4 regions of the Peribacillus sedimenti genome follow, and region 1 is predicted to be linked to each of the others. Evidence: a T-box and tRNA genes for the amino acid it is inferred to sense, from the RefSeq annotation. Region 1 holds a T-box; the other regions hold tRNA genes.
What was found. A T-box is a leader RNA that pairs with one kind of tRNA and senses whether it is charged. The one in region 1 lies ahead of tyrS (tyrosine--tRNA ligase), so its partner is inferred to be a tRNA-Tyr.
Positions count from the first base shown of each region.

Region 2: it has a tRNA-Tyr gene. The T-box ahead of tyrS (tyrosine--tRNA ligase) is inferred to sense a tRNA for this amino acid. The anticodon was not compared.
Region 3: it has a tRNA-Tyr gene. The T-box ahead of tyrS (tyrosine--tRNA ligase) is inferred to sense a tRNA for this amino acid. The anticodon was not compared.
Region 4: it has a tRNA-Tyr gene. The T-box ahead of tyrS (tyrosine--tRNA ligase) is inferred to sense a tRNA for this amino acid. The anticodon was not compared.

Region 1 covers NZ_CP143547.1:1,226,649-1,230,205, forward strand. The annotation lists gene V1500_RS06225 (AraC family transcriptional regulator) at 1-44, shown strand, start outside; gene V1500_RS06230 (LysE family translocator) at 257-898, shown strand; gene V1500_RS06235 (MarR family transcriptional regulator) at 1,150-1,662, shown strand; T-box leader at 1,677-1,893, shown strand; gene tyrS (tyrosine--tRNA ligase) at 1,936-3,180, shown strand; gene V1500_RS06245 (PLP-dependent aminotransferase family protein) at 3,402-3,557, shown strand, end outside.
Region 2 covers NZ_CP143547.1:166,527-170,083, forward strand. The annotation lists rRNA gene V1500_RS00920 (23S ribosomal RNA) at 1-1,215, shown strand, start outside; rRNA gene rrf (5S ribosomal RNA) at 1,524-1,640, shown strand; tRNA gene V1500_RS00930 (tRNA-Asn) at 1,691-1,765, shown strand; tRNA gene V1500_RS00935 (tRNA-Thr) at 1,767-1,839, shown strand; tRNA gene V1500_RS00940 (tRNA-Glu) at 1,864-1,938, shown strand; tRNA gene V1500_RS00945 (tRNA-Val) at 1,952-2,027, shown strand; tRNA gene V1500_RS00950 (tRNA-Thr) at 2,035-2,110, shown strand; tRNA gene V1500_RS00955 (tRNA-Tyr) at 2,119-2,203, shown strand; tRNA gene V1500_RS00960 (tRNA-Gln) at 2,277-2,351, shown strand; tRNA gene V1500_RS00965 (tRNA-Lys) at 2,353-2,425, shown strand; tRNA gene V1500_RS00970 (tRNA-Gly) at 2,483-2,557, shown strand; tRNA gene V1500_RS00975 (tRNA-Ala) at 2,574-2,649, shown strand; gene rocF (arginase) at 2,936-3,557, shown strand, end outside.
Region 3 covers NZ_CP143547.1:911,857-915,413, forward strand. The annotation lists rRNA gene rrf (5S ribosomal RNA) at 227-343, shown strand; tRNA gene V1500_RS04565 (tRNA-Asn) at 353-427, shown strand; tRNA gene V1500_RS04570 (tRNA-Ser) at 432-523, shown strand; tRNA gene V1500_RS04575 (tRNA-Glu) at 532-606, shown strand; tRNA gene V1500_RS04580 (tRNA-Val) at 620-695, shown strand; tRNA gene V1500_RS04585 (tRNA-Met) at 856-929, shown strand; tRNA gene V1500_RS04590 (tRNA-Asp) at 933-1,008, shown strand; tRNA gene V1500_RS04595 (tRNA-Phe) at 1,018-1,093, shown strand; tRNA gene V1500_RS04600 (tRNA-Thr) at 1,105-1,180, shown strand; tRNA gene V1500_RS04605 (tRNA-Tyr) at 1,201-1,285, shown strand; tRNA gene V1500_RS04610 (tRNA-Trp) at 1,293-1,366, shown strand; tRNA gene V1500_RS04615 (tRNA-His) at 1,382-1,457, shown strand; tRNA gene V1500_RS04620 (tRNA-Gln) at 1,487-1,561, shown strand; tRNA gene V1500_RS04625 (tRNA-Gly) at 1,566-1,640, shown strand; tRNA gene V1500_RS04630 (tRNA-Cys) at 1,647-1,721, shown strand; tRNA gene V1500_RS04635 (tRNA-Leu) at 1,732-1,813, shown strand; gene V1500_RS04640 (spore coat protein) at 1,944-2,297, opposite strand; gene V1500_RS04645 (ferritin-like domain-containing protein) at 2,324-2,593, opposite strand; gene V1500_RS04650 (YitT family protein) at 2,691-3,356, opposite strand.
Region 4 covers NZ_CP143547.1:2,193,833-2,197,389, reverse strand. The annotation lists gene V1500_RS10860 (STAS domain-containing protein) at 1-49, shown strand, start outside; tRNA gene V1500_RS10855 (tRNA-Val) at 348-423, shown strand; tRNA gene V1500_RS10850 (tRNA-Arg) at 688-764, shown strand; tRNA gene V1500_RS10845 (tRNA-Pro) at 771-847, shown strand; tRNA gene V1500_RS10840 (tRNA-Ala) at 898-973, shown strand; tRNA gene V1500_RS10835 (tRNA-Met) at 997-1,073, shown strand; tRNA gene V1500_RS10830 (tRNA-Ile) at 1,227-1,303, shown strand; tRNA gene V1500_RS10825 (tRNA-Ser) at 1,311-1,403, shown strand; tRNA gene V1500_RS10820 (tRNA-Met) at 1,718-1,791, shown strand; tRNA gene V1500_RS10815 (tRNA-Asp) at 1,795-1,870, shown strand; tRNA gene V1500_RS10810 (tRNA-Tyr) at 1,888-1,972, shown strand; tRNA gene V1500_RS10805 (tRNA-His) at 1,990-2,065, shown strand; tRNA gene V1500_RS10800 (tRNA-Gly) at 2,067-2,140, shown strand; tRNA gene V1500_RS10795 (tRNA-Ile) at 2,144-2,220, shown strand; tRNA gene V1500_RS10790 (tRNA-Asn) at 2,241-2,315, shown strand; tRNA gene V1500_RS10785 (tRNA-Glu) at 2,318-2,389, shown strand; gene V1500_RS10780 (hypothetical protein) at 2,720-2,875, shown strand; gene V1500_RS10775 (hypothetical protein) at 2,942-3,445, opposite strand.

The DNA of each region.
Region 1 (3,557 bases):
CAATAAACATGACACCATTAGCATACAAAAAATATAAAAATTAGCTGTTCACCTGTGAAATAGTACAATTAAACTATTGGGGGCAAGAGCTGAAGATCGGAGCTGTCTATAAGGCAGCTTTTTCTTATGGCACTAACGGGGCAGGAAAGTTGAACAAGGAAACATGATAAAATAGAGAGTAGAACGCTATATAAAATGTTTCTCACAAGCTATATAATTTACATTAAAATGTTTAAATAAAGGGAGAATTATCAGTATGGAACTTTTTATGGTAGGATTGGTTCTTTCCGCTTCTTTATGCTTTGATATTGGTGTTGCAAATGTGGCTGTTATGCAAACAAGTATAACTAGAGGTATTAAACCTGGTATTTCCATGGGATTAGGTGCAACCACTTCAGACTTAATTTATGCAATTTTATCGCTTGTAGGTTTATCCCTTTTACTAAATAATATTTACGTTAGATATATACTTTGGATAGGTGGTACATTAGTTCTTGTATATATGACTTATCTCATGTTAAAAGATGCGTTTAAGAAAAGAAGCTTAAACTTAGAAGCAGAAAACAGTAAAGGTAAAAGCTCATTATATAAGGATTACTTAAAAGGATTTACGTTAACAGCTTCTTCTCCAACTGGTTTTATTTGGTTTGCAACTGTTGGAGGAAGTATTATTTCTGCAACCATAAATAATCAGTCGAAAGCCGAAATCCTTTACTTTTTTGGTGGTTTCCTTTTATTTAATCTCTTATGGTCACTTTTTTTACCTATCGTTGTTAAAAAAGCAGAACATCTAGTAGGTCCAAAAATACTTAATATCTTTTCTTTTATTGCAGCCATCATTTTTCTTTACTTTGCTGGTCATGTCTTCATAGATGGGTACAAAAATTTATTAAATTAAACTAGATAAAGCCGATTCCTTATTGCCTTAGGTAATTGGCTTATACTCTTGATGGATACTTCAGTTTGTGAAAGATGTACTTAAGCTAACGGTGGCAAGAGCTGAAGATCAGAAGCTGCTTTTTGGGCAGCTTTTGCTTATTTCGCTAAAGACAGGTTAGTGAAATAACTAAAACTTGGTGTTGCAACCTTTTTCTTTTTTTGTTATTATCGTTTCATAGCTAACGATTCGAAAAATTAGGAGGGGATATTATTCATTCATTTAATGAAGATGGAGAATTACTCCCTGAAGAAATAGATACAATTAATCGCTTAACTAAAATTCCTATTAGTTTCCTAAATCTAGATGCAATATCAGTCGTCACGAATATTTATCGAGTAGCACAAGGATTGAGAAATAAAATGGAACAGGAAGTTTTATCGCAATATGGCTTATCTTGGACGGCATTTTCTATGCTTTATGATTTGTGGATCTGGGAATCAATTGAGACTAAAAAATTAGCTGAGTCCGCTGGAGTCTCTAAAGCAACAATAAGCAATATAACCAAAACTCTTGAAAGAAAAGAGTTGTGTTTTAGGAAGACGGATAACAGGGACAGAAGAATTACCTATGTTTCTCTAACTGATAAGGGAAAAAAAGTGATGGAGGACCTTTATCCCCAGTTCCATAATGGCGAGGTTCAGATTGTGTCGGGTTTATCTGCCGATGAACAAAAAAACCTATCCAGAGTCCTAAGAAGAGTAATAATGGATAATAATTTTTAGAAAACAACTGAATATTAAAAGCGTTGATGGGAAACCCAGTAGTCGTTATCTCCCTGTAAACAGAGAGTCGATGGTTGGTGCAAATCGACACACAGATAACAACGAATTACATTCCTGGAGCTTTCTTTGTTATTTTAAGCAAAGAACGGACGAGCCGTTATTCGTAGAGAGGAAGGTGAATTCCTTCAACAAGGGTGGTACCGCGTGCACAAGTTAAACCACGTCCCTTTTATAGGGGCGTGGTTTTTATATTCTTAAATTGGAGGAATGAGCATGAATGAGGTAATGAATCAACTTAACGCAGAACAATTAGTTGAGGTAACAAGACAAATGAGGATATACACACAAGGGGTAAAGGACATTATTCCGCTTGAAGAATTAGAGGCAAAAGTAGCAAAGTCGGTTCTGCAAAACAAACCATTAAAGATAAAACTTGGCTTAGATCCTTCTGCTCCAGATGTACATCTTGGGCATACCGTGGTCCTTAACAAAATGAGACAGTTTCAAGAGAACGGACATATTATCCAACTAATTATTGGGGACTTTACAGGGAAAATTGGAGATCCGACAGGGAAGTCGGTGGCTAGAAAACAATTGACTGATGAAGAAGTTAAGCATAATGCCAAAACATACTTCGAGCAATTTGCAAAAGTTATCGACATGGAAAAAGTTGAATTACATTACAACTCTAAATGGTTGTCTGAGCTAAATTTTGAAGATGTAATTCAATTGGCAGGCAAGATAACCATGGCAAGGCTTTTAGAAAGGGACGATTTTGAAGAACGTATCGCATTGGGGAAACCAATCTCACTCCACGAATTCTTCTACCCTTTGATGCAGGGATACGATTCTGTTGTACTGGAATCCGATGTTGAGCTTGGCGGGACTGATCAGCATTTTAATATCCTAATGGGAAGACACTTTCAAGAAAAGTTTGGGAAGGAAAAGCAAATTGCATTGCTAATGCCATTACTGGAAGGGCTTGATGGGGTCGAAAAGATGTCTAAATCCAAGAAAAACTACATCGGCATTGATGAGAGCCCGCAGGAAATTTACGGAAAAGCAATGTCCATTCCAGATGAGTTAATGACAAAATACTTCGAGCTAGTAACAGATTTTACACCTGAACAAATTCAGACAACTAAGAAACAGTTAGCAACAGAGGAGCTTCATCCAAGAGATGCCAAAATGCTGCTTGGTAAGACAATTGTAAGAATGTACCACGGTATTGAAGCGGCAGAGCAGGCAGAACATCATTTTGTCTCGGTCTTCCAAAAGGGCTCTATGCCTGATGATATTCCTCTAATTGAATGGAAAGGAGATAAGGAAACATCAATCATCGAACTATTAGTTGGTTTGGAAATGTTATCCTCAAAGAGCGAAGCAAGAAGAATGATTGATAATAAAGGCGTAAAAGTAAACGGGGAACAAGTGGACAATCCTCAATTAACCCTAATTGTCACTGACGGCTTAATTGTGCAGGTAGGAAAACGGAAATTTATCAAAGTGAAAATGTAAGAAAGAGAGTTAAAACCTCTAGAGGCTGTTAATGTCATTAACGGCCTCTAGTTTATCTTGTGTAAAAAGTTGGTGAAATGTTGTACTTAAAAAGAAAAAGCCTTACACCTATTGAAGTAAAGCCCCTGTTAGTTTCAACTAAAGTGGCAGGTTAGTACAATTAGGGTCGAATGGTTATAATTAAGGATGCAGAAAATATTGTATGTAGAAGGACGCGTATCATGCCGATTAATTCATTTGAAAATTATCCTATGAGTTGGAAGCCATACATTGATAAAACAGAAAAACCAATTTATCAAGCACTTGCAAGTAAATTGGAACTAGATATTTTAAACGGAGTTTTATTACCTGGAACAAAACTTCCTCCACAGCGAGAA
Region 2 (3,557 bases), 1.1 Mb from region 1:
ACTCGGCAAAATGACCCCGTAACTTCGGGAGAAGGGGTGCTTTTTAGGGTGAATAGCCCGGAAAAGCCGCAGTGAATAGGCCCAGGCGACTGTTTAGCAAAAACACAGGTCTCTGCGAAGCCGCAAGGCGAAGTATAGGGGCTGACGCCTGCCCGGTGCTGGAAGGTTAAGGGGAGAGGTTAGCGTAAGCGAAGCTTTGAACCGAAGCCCCAGTAAACGGCGGCCGTAACTATAACGGTCCTAAGGTAGCGAAATTCCTTGTCGGGTAAGTTCCGACCCGCACGAAAGGCGTAACGATCTGGGCACTGTCTCAACGAGAGACTCGGTGAAATTATAGTACCTGTGAAGATGCAGGTTACCCGCGACAGGACGGAAAGACCCCGTGGAGCTTTACTGCAGCCTGATATTGAATTTTGGTACAGCTTGTACAGGATAGGTAGGAGCCTTTGAAGCCGGAGCGCAAGCTTCGGTGGAGGCGTCGGTGGGATACTACCCTGGCTGTATTGAAATTCTAACCCGCGCCCCTCATCGGGGCGGGAGACAGTGTCAGGCGGGCAGTTTGACTGGGGCGGTCGCCTCCTAAAAGGTAACGGAGGCGCCCAAAGGTTCCCTCAGAATGGTTGGAAATCATTCGCAGAGTGTAAAGGCACAAGGGAGCTTGACTGCGAGACCTACAAGTCGAGCAGGGACGAAAGTCGGGCTTAGTGATCCGGTGGTTCCGCATGGAAGGGCCATCGCTCAACGGATAAAAGCTACCCCGGGGATAACAGGCTTATCTCCCCCAAGAGTCCACATCGACGGGGAGGTTTGGCACCTCGATGTCGGCTCATCGCATCCTGGGGCTGTAGTCGGTCCCAAGGGTTGGGCTGTTCGCCCATTAAAGCGGTACGCGAGCTGGGTTCAGAACGTCGTGAGACAGTTCGGTCCCTATCCGTCGCGGGCGCAGGAAATTTGAGAGGAGCTGTCCTTAGTACGAGAGGACCGGGATGGACGCACCGCTGGTGTACCAGTTGTCTTGCCAAAGGCATCGCTGGGTAGCTATGTGCGGACGGGATAAGTGCTGAAAGCATCTAAGCATGAAGCCCCCCTCAAGATGAGATTTCCCATGGCGCAAGCTGGTAAGATCCCTGAAAGATGATCAGGTTGATAGGTCAGGGGTGGAAGCGTGGTGACACGTGGAGCTGACTGATACTAATAGATCGAGGACTTAACCAATATATATCGGTTCGCTGGCTAATGGCGTCACATCCTGTGACAACGCCAGCATGACCCACATCCTGTGGGCCTGGTGACTGCTTAGCTTCGACAGACGTTGGAGAGCCGGACCGCAAATCCCTCGGATTTGTGAGGACGGATCGAAACGGCCGAGAAGTTAGGAGCCGTAGCTGGACAACATTCATTGTTTTGAAAACATGCAAAAACCTTACCTGTTATCTAGTTTTGAGGGAACAAAATTTCCTCTTGAAAAACTATATCAAAAGAATTATAATAAATATTGTCTTTTGATAGTTAAAAGAATAATGTCTGGTAGTGATGGCGAAGAGGTCACACCCGTTCCCATTCCGAACACGGAAGTTAAGCTCTTCAGCGCCGATGGTAGTTGGGGGATCTCCCCCTGTGAGAGTAGGACACTGCCAGGCAGCATTATTCTAAGTAATGCGAAGACGAGTATTAGGAAACATTATATTATTCCGCAGTAGCTCAGTGGTAGAGCATTCGGCTGTTAACCGAACGGTCGTAGGTTCGAGTCCTACCTGCGGAGCCATGCTTCCATAGCTCAGTAGGTAGAGCACTTCCATGGTAAGGAAGAGGTCAGCGGTTCGAGCCCGCTTGGAAGCTCTCTATTTAAAAGAATTTAGTTATGGCCCCTTGGTCAAGCGGTTAAGACACCGCCCTTTCACGGCGGTAACACGGGTTCGAATCCCGTAGGGGTCACCAGTTTCATATATTTGGAGGATTAGCTCAGCTGGGAGAGCACCTGCCTTACAAGCAGGGGGTCGGCGGTTCGATCCCGTCATCCTCCACCATATTTATGCCGGTGTAGCTCAATTGGTAGAGCAACTGACTTGTAATCAGTAGGTTGGGGGTTCAAGTCCTCTTGCCGGCACCATTTTATGTGGAGGGGTAGCGAAGTGGCTAAACGCGGCGGACTGTAAATCCGCTCCCTCCGGGTTCGGCGGTTCGAATCCGTCCCCCTCCACCATTTTCAGTGACTGATTATATTTTCTTATATTTGGGCATTATATAATTAGTCGATGAATCTGCCTCATAATTTTTGGGCTATAGCCAAGCGGTAAGGCAACGGACTTTGACTCCGTCATGCGTTGGTTCGAATCCAGCTAGCCCAGCCAAGAGCCATTAGCTCAGTCGGTAGAGCATCTGACTTTTAATCAGAGGGTCGAAGGTTCGAGTCCTTCATGGCTCATTAAAACATAAATATATTTCACTTTCTGCAAGAAATTACGATTATTTATAATTAAATGCGGAAGTAGTTCAGTGGTAGAATACAACCTTGCCAAGGTTGGGGTCGCGGGTTCGAATCCCGTCTTCCGCTCCACTGCAAATGTTCAATTGGGGCCTTAGCTCAGCTGGGAGAGCGCCTGCCTTGCACGCAGGAGGTCAGCGGTTCGATCCCGCTAGGCTCCACCATCTAACTACATAACACCAAATATATCGTCTTAAACCGTTAGGTTTAAGGCTTTTTTTATGCATTAAAGATGGGATTGCTAGATGATAACCTATAGTATTCATAGCATCTCGGTTTTTCCTGTGGCCATTTTTTTAATATTCGCTGTATCATATCATCCCCGTGAATTTAAAGAACGTATTGAATATCGTTTTTCTGTTAATCGGAAAACGTATACTTATACATTTTTTTGTCGAGTTGAACCATCTGAATTTTCAGTTATAAAATAGAGAAAAGGAGGATGGATTTATGAGTGTCAAAAAGATAACTATGATTGGGCTGCCGATGGACCTTGGGCAAACCAGGCGGGGAGTCGATATGGGTCCTAGTGCAATCCGTTATGCAGGTGTGGTAGAGAGGTTAGAACGTTTGAATATAGAAGTAGATGACTTGGGAGATATAGCAATCGGACGGCCTAAATTGGTACATAATCCAAACTCAAATCTGAAAAATTTAAAGCTTGTTGCAGAGGCCAACGCATTGCTGGCACATAGAGTCGATGAAATTATTGAAAGTGGCTCCTTTCCGTTGGTACTTGGCGGTGACCATAGCATTGCGATTGGTACACTTGCCGGAACCGCTAAACATTATGAAAACCTGGGTGTTATCTGGTATGATGCACATGGTGATTTAAATACAGAAGAAACATCTCCTTCAGGAAATATTCATGGTATGCCATTGGCTGTAAGTCTCGGATTGGGACATGAGGATCTAGTGAATCTGCATGCCTACACACCGAAAATAAAACCCGAAAATGTAGTGATCATAGGGGCCAGATCTCTTGATGAGGGAGAACGCCAGTTGATTCGTGAGAAAGGCATAAAAGTATTCACCATGCATGAAATTGATCGTTTAGGCATGACTAAGGTGA
Region 3 (3,557 bases), 310 kb from region 1:
GGCGACTGCTTAGCTTCGACAGACGTTGGAGAGCCGGACCGCAAATCCTTCGGATTTGTGAGGACGGATCGAAACGGCCGAGAAGTTAGGAGCCGTAGCTGGACAACATTCATTGTTTTGATACGCAAAAACCTTACCTGTTATCTAGTTTTGAAGGAATAATAAATTTCTTCTTGCAAAATTTCAAAAAGGCATTATAATAAAATAGTGTCTGATTGATAAACAGTTTGGTGACGATGGCGAAGAGGTCACACCCGTTCCCATTCCGAACACGGAAGTTAAGCTCTTCAGCGCCGATGGTAGTTGGGGGATCTCCCCCTGTGAGAGTAGGACGTCGCCAAGCTGGCATTATTCCGCAGTAGCTCAGTGGTAGAGCATTCGGCTGTTAACCGAACGGTCGTAGGTTCGAGTCCTACCTGCGGAGCCATAATGGAGAGCTGTCCGAGTGGCCGAAGGAGCACGATTGGAAATCGTGTAGACGGGTAACCCTGTCTCAAGGGTTCAAATCCCTTGCTCTCCGCCATTAGTATTGGCCCCTTGGTCAAGCGGTTAAGACACCGCCCTTTCACGGCGGTAACACGGGTTCGAATCCCGTAGGGGTCACCAATTTTTTATGTGTGGAGGATTAGCTCAGCTGGGAGAGCACCTGCCTTACAAGCAGGGGGTCGGCGGTTCGATCCCGTCATCCTCCACCATTCGTATTATATCTATTATCGCGGGGTGGAGCAACGAGCTTTACTTCACTGAATATCTGCGAGTTGTACGGATTGAGCTGCTGCTTGGTTTGGCCTTCTGAAATCCGGACAGTCTACAGTGCACTTAGTGCATAAATTAAAATTGCATCATTTATATTATCGCGGGGTGGAGCAGTCTGGTAGCTCGTCGGGCTCATAACCCGAAGGTCGCAGGTTCAAATCCTGTCCCCGCAATCTGGTCCCGTGGTGTAGCGGTTAACATGCCTGCCTGTCACGCAGGAGATCGCGGGTTCGATTCCCGTCGGGACCGCCATTAATTTGTGGCTCAGTAGCTCAGTCGGTAGAGCAAAGGACTGAAAATCCTTGTGTCGGCGGTTCGATTCCGTCCTGAGCCACCATTAAAAGGAATGCCGGTGTAGCTCAATTGGTAGAGCAACTGACTTGTAATCAGTAGGTTGGGGGTTCAAGTCCTCTTGCCGGCACCATTTGTTTGTTTTAAAATAGTGGAGGGGTAGCGAAGTGGCTAAACGCGGCGGACTGTAAATCCGCTCCCTCCGGGTTCGGCGGTTCGAATCCGTCCCCCTCCACCATTTTTACAGGGGCATAGTTTAACGGTAGAACAGAGGTCTCCAAAACCTCCAGTGTGGGTTCGATTCCTGCTGCCCCTGCCATTTTAATCAACAATGGCGATTGTGGCGAAGTGGTTAACGCATCGGATTGTGGTTCCGACATTCGTGGGTTCGATTCCCATCAGTCGCCCCATTTTATTGATTATAGATAATTTTTATTATTGGGCTATAGCCAAGCGGTAAGGCAACGGACTTTGACTCCGTCATGCGTTGGTTCGAATCCAGCTAGCCCAGCCATTATGCGGAAGTAGTTCAGTGGTAGAATACAACCTTGCCAAGGTTGGGGTCGCGGGTTCGAATCCCGTCTTCCGCTCCATTATAAGGCGGCATAGCCAAGTGGTAAGGCCAAGGTCTGCAAAACCTTTATCCACCGGTTCGAATCCGGTTGCCGCCTCCATAACTTCTTTGCCGGTGTGGCGGAATTGGCAGACGCGCACGACTCAAAATCGTGTTCCTCACGGAGTGTCGGTTCGACCCCGACCACCGGTATCATAAGGGTCGAAATATAAAAAACCAATGCTTTGAAAAAACAGAGCATTGGTTTTTTTCTATTCTTTCCATCATAAGTGCAAGGCTTGTCCCTTTATGTGTTATACTGCTATGCCCCTTATTTGTATTATCAGGAACTCTGGTAAGGATACTGGGAAGAGTAATTGCTAAATTGTTTATGAGCCTGGTCCAATTTTTGCTGTTCTTCTGCCTCCAGCTTGTACCAGCCGTTTTGGAACATTAAATTATACATCTTGCGGCAGCTCTCATGAGTTTCCTGCAATATTTCAAGCATATCGGAATACAATTGCTCATGACTTGCTTCACGCACTGCTATATTCAGGCTATCGGTTAAATATTTGCAAGTACTGAGCCCGTCGTTTATATAATCGCGATCATTCATTTCAGGAGTTTTTACCTTTGGGAGCTGTCCTGTTTGGGGATTTGCAATTTGCATGTTCTTTTGTGAGTTTTCACCTGGCATTATTCCACCTCCTCTTTCAATACCAATCAGGAAGTTGATCCCTGGCTTTGGCTCTTGTTTATTACTTGATTATTATCTACCTGCAAGTGGGCTAGCAGCTTTTCATAATGCCTTTGATGCATTTTTCCTGCGTCATTCAATGCGTTGGATATTGTCTCGTTCTCTGTTTGCTGAGCAAGAAAATGGAACTTCTTCATTGCGAGCAGTTCCCACGATAGTGCATCTTTTAAATATAACAAATCCTTTGTTGTTATAGCACGAGGAGGATTTTCAAACTTTAATTGTTGTTTGTCCAATTAATCGGCTCCTTTCAATAATGGATGTATAAACATAGAATGTGCTATATCAATCCTCAATATTCCATAGGTATGATATGATCCATCCACCGCGTTGTCATTTTCTTCTCCAGCCTGGACTGCTGAAAAATGGTAGTTCAATTTGATAATTATCAACGAAATCGATAATTTTAGTAGACAGGAATTGGCAAATCACTGAATAAATAACTATCTTTATATCGATTACTAAGGCGGTAAGCATAAAGATGGATATGTTTATCCAAAACATTGCCTTCCCGGGGGACCACTTCTTATACATGGCTACCACTAATGCAAATACCACCATACCACCGCTAGACGCACCATGTTTAATTAAAATGCCAACTCCTATTCCATAGAAAATAGCGCCACAAAGGATATCAGCGCCAATATTCCAATCAGGCATAGGCCAAAACAGTGTAACCCAGTTCACTGTGAAGGATGTAATGGAGACAGAATAAATCGTTCTAATAATCCATTCATATCCAAAGTACTTAATAGCCAAAGAAAGCGACATAAGATTAGCAAACCATAAGGATACACCAATGGACATATGAAGAAAATAGTTTAGCAGTACTGCAATTCCTGCGGCTCCGCCTGAGGGAATGGAGTTTGGAAACAGGAATAATGCCATCCCTATCCCTTGAATAATGGCACCAAAGGTTAAATAGCCATAGGAAGTAATTTGTGATACTAAGAGCGATCGAATCGAACGCTTGTTATTCATTCTTTGTTTCAGCCACACTATTCACTTCCCCCATCCCCCTGATTTTTCACCTTGTCCATTTTATGAAATTGAAGCAACAATTATGTTACAAACAATTGTAGCCGGGCTTCATAAGAGAACAAGGCTGTATTCGTATAGTAACGTTTGAGAAACGGACAGGGAGGAACGGGTAAACATATTTTAAAAGAGGCAAAAATATGTTACGATGCTAACAGAAGT
Region 4 (3,557 bases), 970 kb from region 1:
TTATAATATGTATACAAATGTAAGACAAGCCATCGAGCAAATGAAATAATTCATTACCATATGTAAAACAAGTCCAGAATACCGTCTGGGCTTATTTTACTATATCCCTCTTCCGAATTTACGACACTTAACTACCGCTTATGTTTTAAGAAATGTTTAGCTAAATAACATGTAAGAAACAGCTATTGACGAACCCATAAATACCGAGTAATATAATTAACGTTATTGTTGCGCAGTGCATCAAACAAATATGAATTCAAAAAAGAAGAAAAAAGAAAAACTTCGTGGAAGTTGACAACCGTGATTCGTTATGTTATTATAATTTTTGTACGAAAAACACCTTCTATGGAGGATTAGCTCAGCTGGGAGAGCACCTGCCTTACAAGCAGGGGGTCGGCGGTTCGATCCCGTCATCCTCCACCATATTTTTCACGGTGTAGCTCTATTGGTAGAGCTACTCACTAGTAATCAGTGGGTTGAGGGTTCAAGTCCTCTTGCCGGCACCATTTTTAACTCAGTCGGTAGAGCATCTGACTTTTAATCAGAGGGGTCTAATGTTCGAGTCCTTCATGGCTCACCATTTTATGCGGCTGTGGCGGAACTGGCAGACACACAGGACTTACAATTCTGCAGCAGGTGACTACCGTACCGATTCGATTACGGTCCTCGGCACCATTTACTTCATAAGCGCCCGTAGCTCAATTGGATAGAGCGTCTGACTACGGATCAGAAGGTTATGGGTTCGACTCCTTTCGGGCGCGCCATTATTACGGGAAGTAGCTCAGCTTGGTAGAGCACTTGGTTTGGGACCAAGGGGTCGCAGGTTCGAATCCTGTCTTCCCGACCATTAATTCTAATTAAACTGTTTTTTGGTTAGTTCATCTGTTATGGCGATTTGGGGCCTTAGCTCAGCTGGGAGAGCGCCTGCCTTGCACGCAGGAGGTCAGCGGTTCGATCCCGCTAGGCTCCACCATTTTTGTAAAAATATAATATGATGGCGGCGTAGCTCAGCTGGCTAGAGCGTACGGTTCATACCCGTGAGGTCGGGGGTTCGATCCCCTCTGCCGCTACCATCTTCTAAAAATTTTGTGGATCTTTAGCTCAGCTGGTTAGAGCAACGAGCAAAGCTCCAACGAACTTGATTCAAGTAGTACCCATTGAGTTGCTGCTAGATTCTGTATTTTGAGATGGGGACAGACAGTTCTATTATTTTTTAACTTGAACGTGGACCTTTAGCTCAGCTGGTTAGAGCAGACGGCTCATAACCGTCCGGTCGTAGGTTCGAGTCCTACAAGGTCCACCATTCATTTGGAGGTATACCCAAGTCCGGCTGAAGGGATCGGTCTTGAAAACCGACAGGGGTGTAAAAGCCCGCGGGGGTTCGAATCCCTCTACCTCCTCCATTTACAAATTAAAATTTGTATCATTTCTACTATCGCGGGGTGGAGCAACGAGCGTTCCTTCATTGAATAACTGCGAGTTGTACGGATTGAGCCGCTGCTTGGTTTCGCTTACTGAAATCCGGACAGTCTAAAGTGCACTTAGTGCATAATAAAAATTGTATCATTTCTACTATCGCGGGGTGGAGCAACGAGCTTCCTTCATTGATTAACTGCGAGTTGTACGTATTGAGCCCGCTGCTTGGTATAGCTTACTGAAATCCGGACAGTCTAGAGTGCACTTAGTGCATATATTAAAATTACATCATTCATATTATCGCGGGGTGGAGCAGTCTGGTAGCTCGTCGGGCTCATAACCCGAAGGTCGCAGGTTCAAATCCTGTCCCCGCAATTTGGTCCCGTGGTGTAGCGGTTAACATGCCTGCCTGTCACGCAGGAGATCGCGGGTTCGATTCCCGTCGGGACCGCCATTATTTTTTTATTTTATGGAGGGGTAGCGAAGTGGCTAAACGCGGCGGACTGTAAATCCGCTCCTTCAGGGTTCGGCGGTTCGAATCCGTCCCCCTCCACCAGCCAATTAAGAATATTGGCGGCTGTGGCGAAGTGGTTAACGCATCGGATTGTGGTTCCGACATTCGTGGGTTCGATTCCCATCAGCCGCCCCACGCGGGTGTAGTTTAATGGTAAAACCTCAGCCTTCCAAGCTGATGTCGTGAGTTCGATTCTCATCACCCGCTCCAAATGGGCCTATAGCTCAGCTGGTTAGAGCGCACGCCTGATAAGCGTGAGGTCGATGGTTCGAGTCCATTTAGGCCCACCATAGATGGTAAATTCTTTTGTTCCGCAGTAGCTCAGTGGTAGAGCATTCGGCTGTTAACCGAACGGTCGTAGGTTCGAGTCCTACCTGCGGAGCCATGGGCCCGTTGGTCAAGCGGTTAAGACACCGCCCTTTCACGGCGGTAACACGGGTTCGAATCCCGTACGGGTCATCCTTATATATAGAAAAAAGAACTGCTGTGAAATGCACCCTGAACCTTTAGACACAGTCTAAAGGTTCAGGGTGCTTTCTTTTGGCTAAATTTTCATTAAAGAGCTTTGATAAACGCCGTTAAACCTGCAGGAGAGATCAGTGTACATAGAAGCTTTAATATTGGACAACAAACCGATATTAAGGCAAAAATAAAAGGCATGAGTCCGGTTCAATGCCCTACTCATGCCCAAGCTGCTTTGGGGCACTTCACTTTGCAGCACTAATTATAGTCTATTCATGTTTATTTTAAAGCCACTGTACACATACTGAAAAAAAGGAGGGATACAGTATGCCAAATAAGAGCAATTCCCCCTTGGAAATGCAAAGAATTGGGAGAAAAAAAGAAGAATCTGATAATTCATCTGGTCACAACCGTTCCTATTCTGAAGAACAAAATGAACGGTACAACAAAAATAACAATAACAGTGGCTGCGGAAGGTTGTAATAACATCAACTTGAAAAATGGAGGCAGAGCCTGAGGTGTTTTATCATGCCTTCCGCGATTTTTGAACTAAACCTCATTCTTACTGTCCCAGTATTTATATATTATTTCCTGGAAGATTTTATTCAAATCTTTTTTTGATTGTTCATTGAGCCACTCACATTGGTCTATAGGCAAATTTAATTTTAAATTGATTTTTTGATTTGGCATCTCAACTTTTCTTATATCCCCTATCGTAATTCCTTCCTCTAAATTTAGAGCGAAATGTTCATTCTCATTAAACTTGGGTAAATTGTGAAAATCTGCGATGTCATCCAGCGGACAATATAAATTCAGTTGTGGCAATCCGCCTGAAAAACGTTTAACATGCATGATATTGTCAATAATTCTTCCGTCTTCTAATTCAATTTCCAAAAACAAGTTTTCTTCTTCTCCATATTTTGCCTTAACGATCTCACTTACGATTAGGTCCAATTCTAAGGTGACCCCAGTGCTTGATTCATAAATATAGATTGCACTATTAAAAACGTGGATATCAGCACCATCAATTTTTACAGACTTCACCATTACCATGAAACAACATTCTCCTTCTCTTATTATATGAGGAGGCTTTTTTACATCTTTCCATTTTTTCCGAACCCTTCCTTTTTTTCGAAAATACCTGTTCGTAAAAATCCGATTATAT